2 regions of the Streptomyces sp. R-07 genome follow, and region 2 is predicted to be linked to the other one. Evidence: riboswitches for the same ligand, from Rfam matches in the RefSeq annotation. Region 2 holds a riboswitch; the other holds the start of a gene.
The links. Region 2 has a riboswitch for glycine ahead of gcvT (glycine cleavage system aminomethyltransferase GcvT). Riboswitches for the same ligand answer to the same signal wherever they lie in the genome.
Positions count from the first base shown of each region.

Region 1: another riboswitch for glycine. It lies ahead of gcvP (aminomethyl-transferring glycine dehydrogenase); the one in region 2 lies ahead of gcvT (glycine cleavage system aminomethyltransferase GcvT).

Region 1 covers NZ_CP183978.1:1,043,834-1,051,979, forward strand. The annotation lists gene gcvP (aminomethyl-transferring glycine dehydrogenase) at 1-2,144, opposite strand, end outside; glycine riboswitch at 2,325-2,424, opposite strand; gene ACN9M0_RS04835 (PRC-barrel domain-containing protein) at 2,538-2,912, shown strand; gene ACN9M0_RS04840 (DNA polymerase IV) at 2,986-4,353, opposite strand; gene ACN9M0_RS04845 (MerR family transcriptional regulator) at 4,433-5,044, opposite strand; gene ACN9M0_RS04850 (bifunctional nuclease family protein) at 5,237-5,710, opposite strand; gene ACN9M0_RS04855 (MerR family transcriptional regulator) at 5,776-6,522, opposite strand; gene ACN9M0_RS04860 (FHA domain-containing protein) at 6,554-7,495, opposite strand; gene ACN9M0_RS04865 (DUF881 domain-containing protein) at 7,575-8,146, opposite strand, start outside.
Region 2 covers NZ_CP183978.1:5,608,169-5,616,314, reverse strand. The annotation lists gene ACN9M0_RS25920 (ABC transporter permease) at 1-142, opposite strand, end outside; gene ACN9M0_RS25915 (ABC transporter substrate-binding protein) at 257-2,020, opposite strand; gene ACN9M0_RS25910 (ABC transporter permease) at 2,131-3,159, opposite strand; gene ACN9M0_RS25905 (enhanced serine sensitivity protein SseB C-terminal domain-containing protein) at 3,522-4,316, opposite strand; gene ACN9M0_RS25900 (enhanced serine sensitivity protein SseB) at 4,394-5,134, opposite strand; gene ACN9M0_RS25895 (AAA family ATPase) at 5,280-5,942, opposite strand; glycine riboswitch at 6,103-6,202, shown strand; glycine riboswitch at 6,204-6,315, shown strand; gene gcvT (glycine cleavage system aminomethyltransferase GcvT) at 6,377-7,501, shown strand; gene gcvH (glycine cleavage system protein GcvH) at 7,579-7,959, shown strand; gene glyA (serine hydroxymethyltransferase) at 7,992-8,146, shown strand, end outside.

The sequences.
Region 1 (8,146 bases), 4.6 Mb from region 2:
TGCGGGATGCAGAAGGTCTTGTGCAGGTTCAGGTGCGAGACGTCGCCGCCGAACTTGCCCGGCTTGGCCAGACCGACCAGCGCGTTGAGGTTGGCGCCGTCGACGTAGACCTGGCCGCCGGCCTCGTGGACCTCGGCGCAGATGTCGGCGACGTGCTCCTCGAACACACCGTGCGTGGACGGGTAGGTGATCATCAGCACGGACAGCTCGTCGCGGTACTGGGCGATCTTGGCCCGCAGGTCCTCGACGTCGACCTCGCCGTCGTCGGCGGTCTTGACGACGACGACCTTCATGCCGGCCATCACCGCGGAGGCGGCGTTGGTGCCGTGCGCGGAGGACGGGATGAGGCAGACCGTGCGCTGGAGGTCGCCGTTGGCACGGTGGTAGGCGCGGACGGCCAGCAGACCGGCCAGCTCGCCCTGCGAACCGGCGTTGGGCTGGATCGACACCTTGTCGTAGCCGGTGACCTCGGCGAGGCGCTCCTCCAGCTCGGTGATGAGCGTGACGTAGCCCTGCGCCTGCTCGATCGGCGCGAAGGGGTGGATCTGGCCGAACTCGGGCCAGGTCACCGGCTCCATCTCGGTGGTCGCGTTCAGCTTCATGGTGCAGGAGCCGAGCGGGATCATGCCGCGGTCGAGCGCGTAGTCGCGGTCCGCGAGCTTGCGCAGGTAGCGCAGCATCGAGGTCTCGGAGCGGTGCGCGTGGAAGACCGGGTGGGTCAGGTACGCGTCGGAGCGCAGCAGACCCTCGGGGAGCGTGTCCTCGGCGGCGGCGTCGAGGGCCTCGATGTCGGCCGTGACCCCGAAGGCACCCCAGACGGCGGCGAGCTGCGCCCGGCCGGTGGTCTCGTCGCAGGAGACGTACACCAGGTCGGCGTCGGCGCGGTAGAGGTTCACACCGGCCGCACGGGCGGCGGCGACGACCTCGTCCGCCTTGCCGGGCACGCGGACGGCGAGGGTGTCGAAGTACGAGCCGTGCACGACGTCGACGCCGCCGGCGGTGAGACCCGCGGCGAGGAGGGTGGCGTACCGGTGGGTGCGCTGGGCGATCTGCTTCAGGCCGTCGGGACCGTGGTAGACGGCGTACATGCCGGCCATGACGGCGAGCAGCACCTGGGCCGTGCAGATGTTGCTGGTGGCCTTCTCGCGGCGGATGTGCTGCTCGCGGGTCTGCAGGGCCAGGCGGTAGGCGCGGTTGCCGTCGGCGTCGACGGACACGCCCACCAGGCGGCCGGGCAGGGAGCGGGCGTGCTTGTCCTGCACGGCCATGTAGCCGGCGTGCGGACCACCGAAGCCCATGGGGACGCCGAAACGCTGCGTGGTGCCGACGGCGATGTCGGCCCCGAGCTCGCCGGGCGAGGTGAGGAGCGTCAGCGCGAGGAGGTCGGCGGCGACGGTGACGATCGCGCCGAGCTCGTGCGCGGCGTCGATCAGCGGCTTGATGTCGCGGACGGCACCGGAGGCACCCGGGTACTGGAGCAGGACACCGAAGACGCCGCGCTCGGCGATCTCGGCGGGGATGCCCTCGCTCAGGTCGGCGACGACGACCTCGACACCGGTCGGCTCGGCGCGGGTCTCGATGACGGCGACGGTCTGCGGCAGGGCGTCGGCGTCGACGAGGAAGACACCGTTCTTGACCTTGCCGACACGGCGGGACAGCGCCATGGCCTCGGCGGCGGCGGTGCCCTCGTCGAGGAGGGAGGCGCCGGAGGTGGGCAGACCGGTCAGGTCGGCGACCATGGTCTGGAAGTTGAGCAGCGCCTCCAGCCGGCCCTGCGAGATCTCGGGCTGGTAGGGCGTGTAGGCCGTGTACCAGGCCGGGTTCTCCATGACGTTCCGGAGAATGACCGGCGGGGTGAAGGTCCCGTAGTAGCCGAGACCGATCATCGGGGCGAGGACCTGGTTGCGGTCGGCGAGCGTGCGCAGCTCGGCGAGGACCTCGGCCTCGGTGCGCGCGGCCGGCAGGCCCAGCGCTTCGGCGTTCTTGATCACGTCCGGCACCGCGGCGGCCGTGAGCTCGTCGAGCGAGCCGTAACCGACCTGGGCGAGCATCTTGGCCCGGGCCTCGGCGTCGGGCCCGATGTGCCGCTGCTCGAACGGGATGCCCTGTTCGAGCTCGGAGAGCGGAGTGCGGTTGGCGGTCATGTACGGAGGCCTCCTGGTCGTCACGACCTGCGAGGGGCACCACGGCGCGGGTACCCGGACGGCCTCCCCCTCTGTCATCTCAACCTGAGAGTTTCACCGGCACGCCTCGCGGCACGCCGACTTTCACCGTCGGTGAGAGCGGAATGCCGTCAGGCATCCCGCTCTGCTTTCCAGAGTGACCTCGTCCGCGCGGTACAGGGGCCTGAGAGATTCCGGGGAGGATTTGCTCCTTCGGCGCCCACCGGAAGATTTCTCCGGGGGACTCTCCCGCACGGGGTCGACAGCCACAACCAGCCTACCAGCGAGGTTGCGGCTCCCATCGCTCAAGTGGCCGACATCCCAGTTGTGCACTTTCGTAGGGGTGTAGAGCAGTTGCGACCAGTTGGAGGGACCGTGCAGACCGATATCGATCCGCGCAGCCTGATCGGCCGCAAGGCGTTCGACCGGAACGGCCACAAGATCGGAACCGTGGACGAGGTGTACCTGGACGACGCGACCGGCATCCCCGAGTGGGCCGCGGTCCGCACGGGCCTGTTCAGCCGGGACGCCTTCGTCCCCCTGGAGCCGAGCGACCTGCTCGACGACGGCCTCCACATCCCGTACGAGCGGGCCCTGATCAAGGACGCCCCCGACTTCGGCGTGGGCCGCCATCTCTCCCCCGAACAGGAACTCCAGCTCTACCGCCACTACAGCCTCGCCCTCCCGCCCCCGCCCACGGACACCCCGGACAAGAACTTCGGCCGCCTGGCAGGCCAGGACGGCGCCTGAGAGCCCCACAGGACGAAGCGGCGACGGAAAAAGGCCCGCACCACCGTGCACGCGGCCGCACGGGCGGTGCGGGTCACGCCGCCGCGTCCCTCCGCACCAGCGGCAACGGCTCCGACGGCTCCAGCTCCGGGTCGTCCACGGAGAACGTCCGCACCCGCCCGGGCCCGGACCACGGCTCCTCGAACCGCACCGTGACCCGCCCGACCCCGCTCCCCTGGACCCACCCGGCCCCGTACACCGCGTGCCGTACGTCGTTCCCGGGCGACCAGTGCCGCTCCACGGGAGCGTGGTCCTCGGCCTCGACGACCTCCTCGACCGCGGCCGAGGCCCCCGCCTCCGTAACGGCCTCCGCGACGGCATCGGCGTCGGCCACCGCCTGAGCGAACAGATCCTCCTGCGTGTAGTCCGCGAGCCCGCTCACGCCCACCCCCAGCAGCCGCACGCCCCCGGTCGTGTCCACGGCCTCCAGGAGCCGCCCTGCGGCCTCCCGTACGACGCCCGGGTCGTCCGTCGGCCCCCGCAGCGTCTCGGACCGGGTGAGCGTCGAGAAGTCGTACCGGCGCACCTTGAGGACGATGGTCCGCCCCGAGTGCCCCGAGGCCCGCAGCCGCCCCACGCACCGCTCAGCGAGCCGTTCGACCTCGAACCGGATCCGTACCCGGTCGTGCAGGTCGACGTCGAAGGTGTCCTCGACCGACACGGACTTGGCGTCCCGCTCGGCCACCACGGGCCGGTCGTCGTACCCCTGGGCCATCCGGTACAGGGACGCCCCGTGCGCCCGCCCCAGGAGCCGTACGAGCTCGTCCTCGCCCGCCTCCGCGAGGTCGGAGACGGTGGTCATCCCGGCGCGCCGCAGGTGCTCCCCGGTGGCCGGCCCGACCCCGGGCAGGATCCGTACGGAGCGCGGCCCGAGCAGCTCCCGCTCGGTCCCGGGCTCGATGAGGACCAGGCCGTCGGGCTTGGCCTCCTCGGAGGCGATCTTCGCGATCATCTTGGACCCGGCGAGCCCGACGGACCCGGTGAGCCCGGTCGTCGCGAGGATGTCGACCCGCAGCCGCTCCCCCGCGGCCCGCGCGCTCGCGCCGTCGTCGGCGACACCGCCGGCCTCGAGGTCCACGAAGGCCTCGTCGAGGCTGAGGGGCTCCACGAGAGGGGAGAGCCGCCGGAGCAGCTCCATGACCTGATCGCTGATCGAGCGGTAGAAGGCGAAGCGGGGCACGAGATAGGCCGCGTTCGGCGCGAGCCGCCGCGCCTGGCCCATCGGCATGGCCGAGTGCACCCCGAAGCGGCGGGCCTCGTAGGAGGCGGTCGCGACCACGCCGCGCGGCCCGAGACCGCCGACGACCACGGGTTTCCCGCGCAGGCTGGGCTTCGACGCCTGCTCGGCGGCGGCGAAGAAGGCATCCATGTCGAGATGCAGGATCGTGGGCGCGGCTCTCACGTTTCCGATGCTGCCCTACGCCACCGACAACGCCCCCGCGGAACGCCCGGGAATCCCGGGCGAACCCCGGCGGACGCCCTCAGACCGCCTTGTCGCGCCGCCGCCGCGCCAGCTCGTCGCCCGGGTTGTGCCGGACCAGCGTCTCGCCGGTGTCGACGCGCTCCCCGTGGAGCTGCGAGAGCGCGGCCTCGACGTCACGCCAGACCACTCCGACGGCGATGCCGAAGACGCCCTGCCCGCCCTGGAGGAGGTCGACGACCTCGTCGGGCGAGGAGCACTCGTACACCGTGGCCCCGTCGCTCATGAGCGTCATCCGCTCCAGGTCCCGGAAGCCCCGGGCGCGCAGGTGCTGCACCGCGGCCCGGATGTTCTGGAGGGCGACCCCGGTGTCGAGGAACCGCTTGACGATCTTCAGCACGACGACGTCGCGGAAGCTGTACAGCCGCTGCGTCCCCGACCCGTACGCGGGCCGCACGCTCGGCTCCACGAGCCCGGTGCGTGCCCAGTAGTCCAGCTGTCGATAGGTGATTCCGGCGGCCGCACAGGCCGTCGGTCCGCGGTAGCCGATCACCGCGTCGGCGGCACCGGTGTCCGTCCCGAAGTCGCCCACACTGCCGTGAAGCGGATACGGACCGTTCTCCCCGGACACGCGCCCGAGCGAGCTTCCCGCCGTACCGTCCGCGCTGCTCATCACGCCGACCCTCCGTCCTTGACCTGCCCACACGAAGGTAGGCAGTCACCAGGGGTGCGTCAACGATCGCCACACTCGGCACGCCGAGTGATAATCACCCTGAGAGTGGTTTCGCGTGTCTCTCTCCGGGGAAAGGCTACTCGAATGCTCTGACGGCACCCCGCGAACGGCCTCCGGCCGCACCGCTCCGCCTCACTGGCTGTTGGTCCCGAAGTCCTCCGGTGAGATCTGGTCGAGGAACTCGCGGAACTTCTCCACCTCGTCCTCCTGCTCGTCCGGAATCGCGATGCCGGCGTCGTCCAGCACACCGTCGCTGCCGAAGATCGGCGTCCCGGTCCGCAGGGCCAGCGCTATCGCGTCCGACGGCCGCGCGCTCACCTCGACGCCGCTGGCGAAGACCAGCTCGGCGTAGAAGACCCCGTCACGAAGATCCGTGATGCGGACCTCGGTGAGCTCCTGCCCCACGGCCTCCAGCACGTCCTTGAACAGGTCGTGCGTCAGCGGCCGCGGAGGGGCCATCCCCTGCTGGGCGAAGGCGATCGCGGTCGCCTCCCCCGGTCCGATCCAGATGGGGAGGTACCGATCGCCTCCCACTTCACGCAGGAGCACGATCGGCTGGTTGGAGGGCATTTCCACCCGGACACCCACAACGTCGAGCTCGTTCACACAGCAACCCTAGGACGTGCCCGACCGGTTTGGATAGTCGGGCCCCTCCCTGGCCGCTTATCGGCTCACTGGAGATGGATCCCCAGAGCCGTCTGGACGAGGGCCGCGTGCAGCCGCACCGACTGTGCGGCGAGCTCCTGCGCGGTGGCCTCCGCATGGGCTCTGGTCTGCGGGTTACGGTGCCGGCGCAGCGGCGCGACCACCTGCTCGATCAGCCCGGCCTCCCGGTCGGCGGCCGCCTTGACGGCCCGCAGGTGCCGGGGTTCCAGACCGAATCTCCCCAGATCCGCGACAAGTCTGGCGACGGTGACGGTCTCGGGGTCGTAGCCGCCGCCCTCCCGCTCGGCGATCAGGCCGTACGACTCCCACTCGACGAGCTCGGCCTCGGTCACCTCCGCGGCGGCGATCAGCTCGGCCCGTCCGAGCCGCGCCGCGGTCGGCGCCTCCGCCTCGTCCTGCTCCCAGGGCCCTTCGAGCAGGTCCTTCCGGCGTCCGGGCGCCGGGAGCTTGATCTGCTCACCCCTGGCCAGGGCGTCGAGGTGTTCGCGGATGACCTTCAGCGGAAGGTAGTGGTCCCGCTGCATCCGCAGGATGCGGGCGAGCCGCTCCACGTCCTGCGGGCTGAACTTCCGGTATCCGGAGGCCGTCCGACGGGGCTCTACCAGCCCCTCGGCCTCCAGGAACCGGATCTTGGAGATCGTCACTTCGGGAAATTCGTCGCGCAGCTGGTTCAGCACCGTGCCGATGCTGACCAGCCGGTCGCCCGCGGTGGCGGTGCCGGTTCCGGCACCGCCCGTCGGTGTTCGCAGCATGGACCTTCCCTGAAGGGGCTTCCCCGAGGCGTCACACGCCTCGCTGGCTCGAGTAGAAGACCAGCCGGTACTTGCCGATCTGCACCTCGTCGCCGTTGGACAGGACGACCGAGTCGATCGGCTCACGGTTGACGTACGTGCCGTTGAGGCTGCCGACGTCGGCGACGGTGAAGCTGCCGTCCTGCGCCCGCCGGAACTCGACATGCCGCCGGGAGACCGTGAAGTCGTCCAGGAAGATGTCGCTCTGCGGGTGCCGGCCGGCCGTCGTCAGCTCGCCGTCGAGCAGGAACCGGCTGCCCGAGTTCGGACCCCGGCGCACCACGAGGAGCGCGGAACCCGAAGGGAGCGCCTCCACGGCGGCGAGCGCCTCGGGAGACAGCGACGGAAGGGCGGTCTGGCCTGTGACCTCGGCCTCGTACGCCTCCAGCCCCGAGATGGAGATCGTCGACGTCGTCTCCGACGCGCGCTCGGGGGCGGCCCCGCCCCGCAGCGGCGTGCCGCAGTGGGAGCAGAAGCGGCTGTCGGCCGTGTTGCGGTGACCGCACCTCGTACACACCGGCATGGACGCATCCTCCTGCCGCGGCTGCCCCGCGGAGGTCTGTGTCGCGTACGGGTCGGACGCAAACCCTCCACCCGTACCTGAGGTTGATGGTTCTCCGAAACCTATGCGGGCGGCCCCGGCGGGGTCAACAGAAGACGCGCCCTGTGTGCCCGGAATGTCACCGCCCCGGCCGTCGACCTCGTCGCGGAAGAGCGGGCGTTCGCCGCCCTGCTCCTCGCTCTGGGCGTGGCGCGGCGCGGCGTGCCTGGCGTTGCCGCCGTCCTCACGTGCGCTCTTGCCGAACAACTTCGCAAACAACTTCACGGGCGATTCCCCTTGACCGAAACAGACCCGCCCGTGGGGCAGGACGAACCGAGATCCTTCACACCTGCCGACCCGGACACCTTCACAACGTCCGTATCCTCCGGACAGTTTCCACCACGCACCACCGTTGTGGTGCGCCGACCCCCCGCAACGTCTTGCCCTTGTCGCGGGACCCCCCTCGTCCCTCTCACTGGGACGACGACTGAGCGTAGTCAGGCCGCTTCGCGGGTCGCAAGGCGTCGACGACGATCTTCGCCGACCGCTCCACCGTGGCTGTGGCCTGCTCCTTCTCCAGGGTCTGCACGACACCGCCGGGGATGTTGAGCGCGGGCTCGAGATCCTCCGGCTTGCCGATGACCTTGAAGACGTACGGAGCGGCCACCTTCGTTCCATCGATCCGCATGTCATCACCGCTACCGGTGAAATAACTGTCCGCCACCACCCGGACGCCGTTGACCTGGATCGCCTCGGCGCCGGCCGCACGCAGCTCCTGGATGGCGTCGAGCAGCATGTCCGACTCGACGGCCCCGGTGGTGTCCCCGACGGTGAGGGTGATGCCGGGCCCCTCCGCGGCGACGGTGCCGGCCAGGATGCCGAGCTGCCGCTCCTTCTCCTGGGTCTGCTTGCGCGCCTCCTCGGCCTGGTCCGAGCTGGACTCCAGCTCGGAGCGCTGCTTCTCCAGGCGGGCCTTCTCGTCCTCCAGGCGCTGGGTGCGGTCGTCGAGTTCGTCGAGGATCCGTACGAGGTCCTCCTGGCGGG
Region 2 (8,146 bases):
CCGCCTGCTTGCCGACGAACATCGCGGCAGGATCGCTGCCGGTCATCTTGGGGATGAGGAAGAAGATGCTGAGCGTCACCAGAGTGACGACGAGCAGCATCACGACGACTGCGAAGAGCCGTCGGACTATGTATGCAAGCATGCGGTCGGCCGGCCGGTGGCCGGGGAACCCGATCGGGTTCCCCGGCCACCGCCAACGGCCATCACCTGCCCTTCGGACCTGGCGGCGGGTGGTGCGCCGGTGTAGCGGGTCGGATTACTTGACGACGCCGAGCGACGCGTAGTCGTAGCGGCCGTTGTAGGCGTCCGCCGTGTAGACGTTGGTCAGCCGGGAGCTGCGCCAGATGATGTTCTTCTCGTGGGTGAAGGGCAGGTAGACCGCGGCCTCCGACACCTTCGTGTTGATCTGCTTGTAGAGCTCGCCGGCCTTGACCGGGTCGGTCTCCTTCAGCGCCTGGTCGAACAGGCCGTTGACGGCCTTGTCGTTCAGCTCGGAGAAGTTGTTGTTACCGCTCTGCAGGATGAAGCGGCCGTCGACCAGCGGCTGGAGGAAGCCCTGACCGGTCGGGAAGTCGGCGCCCCAGCCCATGATGATGATGCCGTAGCCCTTCTCCTTGACCACCTTCGGCGAACCGATGATGCCGGAGGTCTGGGCGCCGTCGAACTGGTCGATCTGGGCGTCGATGCCGACGGCCTTCAGCGACTGCTGGAGGGACTCGGCGGTCGCGATCTCGATCTTCTTGTTGTTGCGGACCGCGATCGTGGTCTTGAAGCCGTTCGGCTTGCCGCACTTCTTCAGCGCGTCCTTGGCCTTGGTCAGGTCCGCGGCGCCGGCGAGCTTGCCGTACGGGTCGGCCTTCGGGTCGGCACCCTTGATCGCCGGCGGCAGCATGTTGGAGGCGATGTCGCCACCGGCCTGCGGGCCACCACGGGCGGTCTGGAGGGACTTCGAGTCGGCCGCGTAGATGATGGCCTTGCGGCACTCGATGTTGGGGATCACCGTCTGCGGGAAGACCGCGTAGCGGATGAAGCCCGTCTGCGGGTTGTCGACGTTGCCCTTGTGCTGCTGGAGCACCTTCTGGCGGGCGGCGGCACCGACACCGGTCGCGTTGATGTCGAGGTCGTACTCGCCCTCGACCAGACGGTTGTCCATGTCGTCGGCGTTCGTGGTGAACGTGACGCTGATGGTGTCCGGCAGCGCCTTGCGGATGTTGTCCGACTTGGCGTCCCAGTTGGTGTTGCGGACGAGCTTCATGGACTTGTTCGGCGTGTACGACTGCCACTTGTACGGGCCGGAGGAGAACACGTTCAGGCCGTACTTGGCCTTGGTGTCCTTGTCCTGGCGGACCGGGGAGGCGGCAGGCATGGCCAGCATCTGCAGGAAGTCACCGTTGGCGACCGGCAGCTTGAAGATGATGGTCTTGTCGTCCGGGGTCTCGATCGCCTTCAGACCGAGCTTGTCCGCCGTGGTGTCCTTGTACGGGCCCTTGTACTCGCCCTTGGGGTCGAGGACCTGCTGGAGGTAGATCGGGCCGCCGGAGATGACGTCCTGCGCCCAGATGCGCTCGATGCCGTACTTGATGTCCTTGGAGGTGATCGGCTTGCCGTCCTCCCACTTCACGCCGTCCTTCAGCGTGAACGTGTAGGTGAGGCCGTCGGCCGAGACCTTGCCGGCGTCCGTGGCGAGGTCGGGGACCAGCTCGGTGGAGGCGGCGCCCGGCTCGGACTTGAAGCTGACCAGCTGGCGCGTGTAGTAGCGCTGGAAGTCCCACACGAAGCCGTAGTAGCCGCGCTGCGGGTCCCACGAGTCGGCCTCCTGCGAGCCGATGAACTTCAGCTCGCCGCCCTTCTTGTCGGAGGCGTTGGCAACCTTGTTCACGGCGGCGTTGAAGCCGGCCGCGCCCGCGTTGCCCTTGCCGCCACCGTTGTCGTTGCCGCCGCCACAGGCGGTGGCAGCGACCATCGTGGCCGCCGCAAGCAGCGCGCCCGCGGCGATTCTGCGCTGAGAGCTCTTCAGCATGGGTCCAGCAACCTCCGGGATAGTGGCGGCCGTTACGGCGGTCCGCCGATTTGGGGTGGGCCTCCTGTCGCCAGCGGCAGGGGCGGGTCTTGCGTGTCGTCGGCGAACGGTCAGCGGGAGCCCTTCGGGTCGAGCGCGTCACGCACGCCGTCGCCGAAGAGGTTGAACGCCAGAACGGTGATGAAGATCGCGAGGCCGGGGATCACCATGAACAGGGGGTCCGCCTCGTAGGTGGTGATGGCCGTCGACAGCATCTGGCCCCAGGAAGCGGTGGGAGGCTTCACACCCGCGCCGAGGAAGCTGAGCGCCGCTTCGGTGAGGATGTTGGTGGGGATCATGAGAGTCGCGTAGACCATGATCGGGGCGATCAGGTTCGGCAGCAGCTCGCGGCGCAGGATGTAGAGGCGGCCGGCGCCCAGGCTCTGGGCGGCCTCGACGTACTCGCGGTTGCGCAGCGAGAGCGTCTGGCCCCGGACGATGCGGCCGACGTACGGCCAGCCGAAGAAGCCGATCACCACGACCAGCGCGGCGATGCGCACGCCCGATCCGTCCAGGCCGAGGAACTCGTTCGGCAGCACCGAGACCAGGGCGATCGTGAAGAGCAGCTGCGGGAACGCCAGCATGACGTCCATGATCCGGCTGAGGGCCGCGTCGATCCAGCCACCGAAGTAGCCCGCGATGATCCCGAGGATCGTGCCGAGGAAGACCGCGAAGACCGCCGCCAGGAAGGCGACGAGCAGCGAGATCCGGGCGCCGTAGACGATCCGGCTGAAGACGTCACGGCCGTTGACGGGCTCGACGCCGAACAGGAAGTCGCCGTTCGCACCGCCCCAGGAGCCGATCGGGGTGCCGAACAGCGGGTCGATCTGGTCCTCGTGGAACTCGTCCGGCGGGTGGCCGAGGAGGCCGACGATGACCGGCGCGAAGATCGCGACGAGGATCAGGAAGACGACGACGAAGGCGCCCGCGAGGGCCAGCTTGTCGCGCTTGAGCCGGGTCCAGGCGATCTTCCAGGGCGAGCGCCCCTCGATCGCCTTGCCGGTGGCGCCGGAGTTGTCCGGAGTGCCGGGAGCGTCGGGCGCGCCGTCGACGGTGGCGGTCGCCTCGCCCGCACTCTTCTCGTGCAGTGGTGCCGTCATCGTGGTGAGGACCCCTCTCGGCCGCCGGTAGCCGGCCCTTGCCCGCCGCGGGTAGCGGCTCGGTGGAACAACCTGCTGGACATCGGCTCGAAAGGAGTCGAACGTCCTGTGTTCCGGGGAGTCTTCAATGCGCTTGTGATCACCCGCCAGACCTGAAGGTGAATGTTTGCTCAAACGTGATGCGGTGCTGCGACTTCCGTTATCCGGACGTCGTGATCACCTGAGCGGACCAACCGGGTCCCTCTTCCGCGCAATCGGACATGTCGCTCAACAGGTGTCGTGAGGTGTCGAATTGGGGTGAACGAAGGCCTCCGGAGCGGACTCCGGAGGCCTTTGCCGACAACTGGGACACGAGGGACGTCTCAGTATCCGGACGGAGTCGCCGGGGGGTATCCGTACCCCGGTACGGAGGCGGATCCGCGTCCGGCGTGCGCCTCGCGGTCGTAGAAGGGCCGCGCGTTCGCCCGCAGCCACAGGGCCACCGGGTCGTACGCGTCGGAGAGCGCGACCGTCGAGACGGGCAGCCCGTCGGGTACGGCGCCGATCGACTGCCGCATCATCGAGCGGACGTTGTCGACGGCCGCCGCGGACGTGTCGTACAGGTCGAGACCGATGGCGAGGTACGGGGAGCCGAGCGCCGGCTGCACCCAGCCGCGGCGCAGCGCCCGGACGGCCGGTGTGCGGTGCGCGTTCTGCGTGAGCAGGGCGTAGAACTGCGGGATCTCCAGGGCGGGCTCGGTGACGCGCAGCGGCCCGGCGGGCATCCGGTCGAGACCGGTGGCGATCCGGCGCAGGTCGGCCCAGGGGATGCCGAGGCCGCCGCCGGGGGCGTGCGGATTGAGCCAGACGCCCCAGCGGTCGGGGTAGAGGGCCCGGGCCATCTCGCGGCCGGTGACGAGCTCGTGGGCGCGGTTCCAGCCGGAGGCGGCGAGCTCCTGGGCGGAGGTGACGCAGGGCGCGTAGCCGAAGCCGTCGACCTCCATGTTCCCGTACTGGGCGTCGGGCGAGCCGGGGGCGCCCTGCCAGAGCAGCATCCAGAGCTCGCCGTCAGCGAGGGCGTGCAGCAACTGCTCGTACGCGTCGTAGCGTCCGGGTGCCACCTGGCGCAGCATGTGCTCGACCCGTCCTCCGGTCGCAGCGGTGCCTGACGCGCTCACCCTGGGTCCCGCCCCTCTTCCGTCCACCACGTACGTCTGTCCAGCGATCGAGTCAGTTCAGCTTAAACAGGGGGCCGTCACACGGCGGCGCGCTGGTAGAAGGGGCGTACCCGCTCCAGCATCCAGTCGCCGACCGGGTCCTGCGCCATGTCGAGCAGGATCAGGTTGACCGGCCAGGCGACCTCGACCCGGCCGAGGGCGCGGCCGAGGGCGTCCAGGGGCGCGGTGCGGTCGGCTCCCTCCCAGTGGGAGAGCTGGACGCCGATGAAGAGGGCCGGTTCGGTGCCCTCGACGCTGGCGAGGGCGCGGCGGGCGGTGGCGACGACTCCGGTGGCCTCGAACTCGGCGGAGGCGGCGGCGAGGAAGTCGACCGGGTCGTCCTGCCAGTCGGGCTCGAAGAGCCGGACGCGGCCGCCGCTGGCGGGGCCGTCGAGCGGGGTGCGGCCGGCGCGGCAGAGCTCGGCGACGGCGGGCGGGGGCAGCGGGACGCCGACGGTTCCGCCGGGGTTCACGGCGATGCCGAGCTGCGGGGGCAGGCCGCGGGCGAAGTCACGGGCGGGGGCGACGGTGAAGGACATGTGGTCGCCGACGCAGGCGAGGAACTGCTGCTCGGAGCTGAAGACGGGGACGTACGCCGCGCCGTCGATCTCCAGGGTGGCGAGGTCCAGGCCGGGGCTGTCGGGGCCGCCGCCGTTGGGCAGGGGCACCCAGACGGGGCTGCGGCCCAGCACCTCGACCAGCCGGCCGCCCGCCTCGGGGTTGCCGAGTGAGGCGGCGAGGACCTCTTCGAGCTCGTTGCCCGGCCACGTCACGTCCACGGTCCCGTTTCCCCTTCTCGCACGGCCTGCCGCACCGGCCGCCCGGCAGCACCCTAACGCCGCCCCGGCGCCGCCGTGGCCAAAAGGGAAGGGTACGGGCGTCCCGGGACGGGTATGGGACGCCCCCACCTCCTGGAACCGTCCCTCAGGCCGCCTGGCGGAAGCCGATCCTCCGCAGGGAGTCGGCCGCGTCCCGGTCGAGGAGGGTCGCCGAGGCGCAGCCGTGCGGCAGGCTGCCCGACTCGGCGGCCCTCAGGAGCCGGCCGACGGCCCGCCGGTGCCGTGCGAAGGCGTACGCGGAGACGCCCCGGCCCCGGGCGTGCTGGCCGGCCCTCGCGGTGTCCGGGGCGACGTCGAGGAGGAGCAGGTGCAGGGCGCGGCCGCGCCGCCGCGCCTCGCGGGCGAGCCAGCCCCGCACCCAGGACTGGGTGCCGCAGTCGTGGACGATCACGCTGGCGCCGGAGCGCAGGGCGCGGCGCAGTCCCGCGTAGTGCGCGATCCGGACGAGGGGGCGGTAGACGGCGTACGGCAGGAGGCGGGGCATGCGGGCCTCCCAGCGCTCGCGGGCGTCCTGGGAGTCGATGCCGCTGCCCTCGGCGGCGCGCTTCATGAGGGTGGACTTGCCGCTGCCGGGCAGCCCGGAGACGACGACGAGGTCGCCGGCGGCGAAGGTGAGGGCGCGGGGGCCGCGGCCGCCGCGCTCGCGCAGGTCCCGCAGGAGGCGGCCTCGGCGGCGGCTCCGGGCGCGGGCCCGCTGGGTCGGTATGCCGGTACTCGTCGCGTATGCGCCGGTGTGCTGGATCCTCATCGCTCTCCCCCTGTCGGGTCTCAGGAGACCTGAGGAGACCCTTGCCCACGAAGTGTAAAGAAACGGTAATGCGGCACAAGTGATTTGCCCGGCCGACACCGCGTGCGATGATGTGCGCGCCAGGCGCGCACAGTCGCCGCACAATCGCATACCGGCCGCTCGAATCCGCGCGGGAGAGTTCCGGACCGCCGAGCGCGTCCGGGCGCCGAAGGAGCAAGACCCTCCCTTGAATCTCTCAGGCCCCGTACCGCGCGGATGAGGCAGATCTGAAAAGCGGGACACCGTGTCGTGTCCCCACCCAAGGTGCAAGCCGATCTCTCGGTGACGAGATGCTCTCGGTGAACCTCTCAGGTTCCATGACAGATGGGGAGGACGTCCTCGCCCGTCATGTGTTTTCGTCACCGATCACGCCCTTGGGACCCGGGAGCCACCCCATGAGCACTGCCCCCCGCCTGACCGCCCTCGATGCCCTGCATCGTTCGCTGGGCGCGACCATGACCGACTTCGCCGGCTGGGACATGCCGCTGCGGTACGGCAGCGAGCGCGACGAGCACAACGCCGTCCGCACCCGCGCCGGTCTCTTCGACCTCTCGCACATGGGCGAGATCACGGTCACCGGCCCGCAGGCCGTGGAGCTCCTCGACCACGCCCTGGTCGGCAACATCTCGACCGTGGGCAACGGCCGCGCCCGCTACACGATGATCTGCCAGGAGGACGGCGGCATCCTCGACGACCTGATCGTCTACCGCCTCGGCGAGACGGAGTACATGGTCGTCGCCAACGCCTCCAACGCCCAGATCGTCCTGGACGCGCTCGTCGCCCGCTCCGAGGGCTTCGACGCCGAGGTGCGCGACGACCGTGACGCGTACGCCCTGATCGCGGTCCAGGGCCCGGAGTCCCCCGGCATCCTGAAGTCGATCACCGACGCCGACCTGGACGGCCTGAAGTACTACGCCGGCCTGCCCGGCACGGTCGCGGGCGTGCCGGCGCTGATCGCCCGCACCGGCTACACCGGCGAGGACGGCTTCGAGCTGTTCCTGAAGCCCGAGCACGCCGAGGGCGTCTGGCGGGCGCTGACCGAGGCGGGCGAGGGCGTCGGCCTGATCCCCTGCGGCCTGTCCTGCCGTGACACGCTCCGCCTGGAGGCGGGCATGCCGCTGTACGGCCACGAGCTGACCACCGCCCTCACCCCCTTCGACGCGGGCCTGGGCCGGGTCGTGAAGTTCGAGAAGACGAGCAACGAGGGCCGCTTCGTCGGCCGCGAGGCGCTGGAGAAGGCCGCCGAGCGCGCCGAGACCGCCCCGCCGCGCAAGCTCGTCGGCCTGGTCGCCGAGGGCCGCCGGGTCCCGCGCGCCGGCTTCCAGGTCGTCAAGGACGGCGAGGTCATCGGCGAGGTCACCTCCGGCGCCCCGTCCCCGACCCTCGGAAAGCCGATCGCGATGGCGTACGTGGACGCGGCGCACGCCGCGCCCGGCACCCAGGGTGTAGGTGTGGACATCCGCGGCACCCACGAGCCCTACGAGGTCGTCGCCCTGCCGTTCTACAAGCGCCAGAAGTGACGCAGTCGTCTCACCTCGCGTCTCACCCCGCAAGACCCACGTTCATCAGTACTCCCCCGATCCAGGAGAATCAGGTCATGAGCAACCCCCAGCAGCTGCGCTACACCAAGGAGCACGAGTGGCTGTCGGACGCCGTGGACGGCGTCTCGACCGTCGGCATCACGGAGTTCGCGGCCAACGCGCTCGGTGACGTCGTCTTCGCCCAGCTCCCCGAGGTCGGCGACACCGTCACCGCGGGCGAGACCTGCGGCGAGCTGGAGTCGACGAAGTCGGTGAGCGACCTCTACTCCCCCGTCACGGGCGAGGTCGTCGAGGCCAACCAGGACGTGGTGGACGACCCGTCCCTGGTGAACACGGCTCCGTTCGAGGGTGGCTGGCTGTTCAAGGTGCGCGTCGCGGGTGAGCCGGACGACCTGCTCACCGTCGACGAGTACGCCGCGTTCTCCGCCGGGAACTGAGACCGGGCCCGAGACCCCCTAGGGATCGATTCATGTCGCTTCTGAACACTCCCCTCCACGAGCTGGACCCCGACGTCGCCGCCGCCGTCGACGCCGAGCTCCACCGTCAGCAGTCCACCCTCGAGATGATCGCCTCGGAGAACTTCGCTCCGGTCGCGGTCATGGAGGCCCAGGGCTCCGTCCTCAC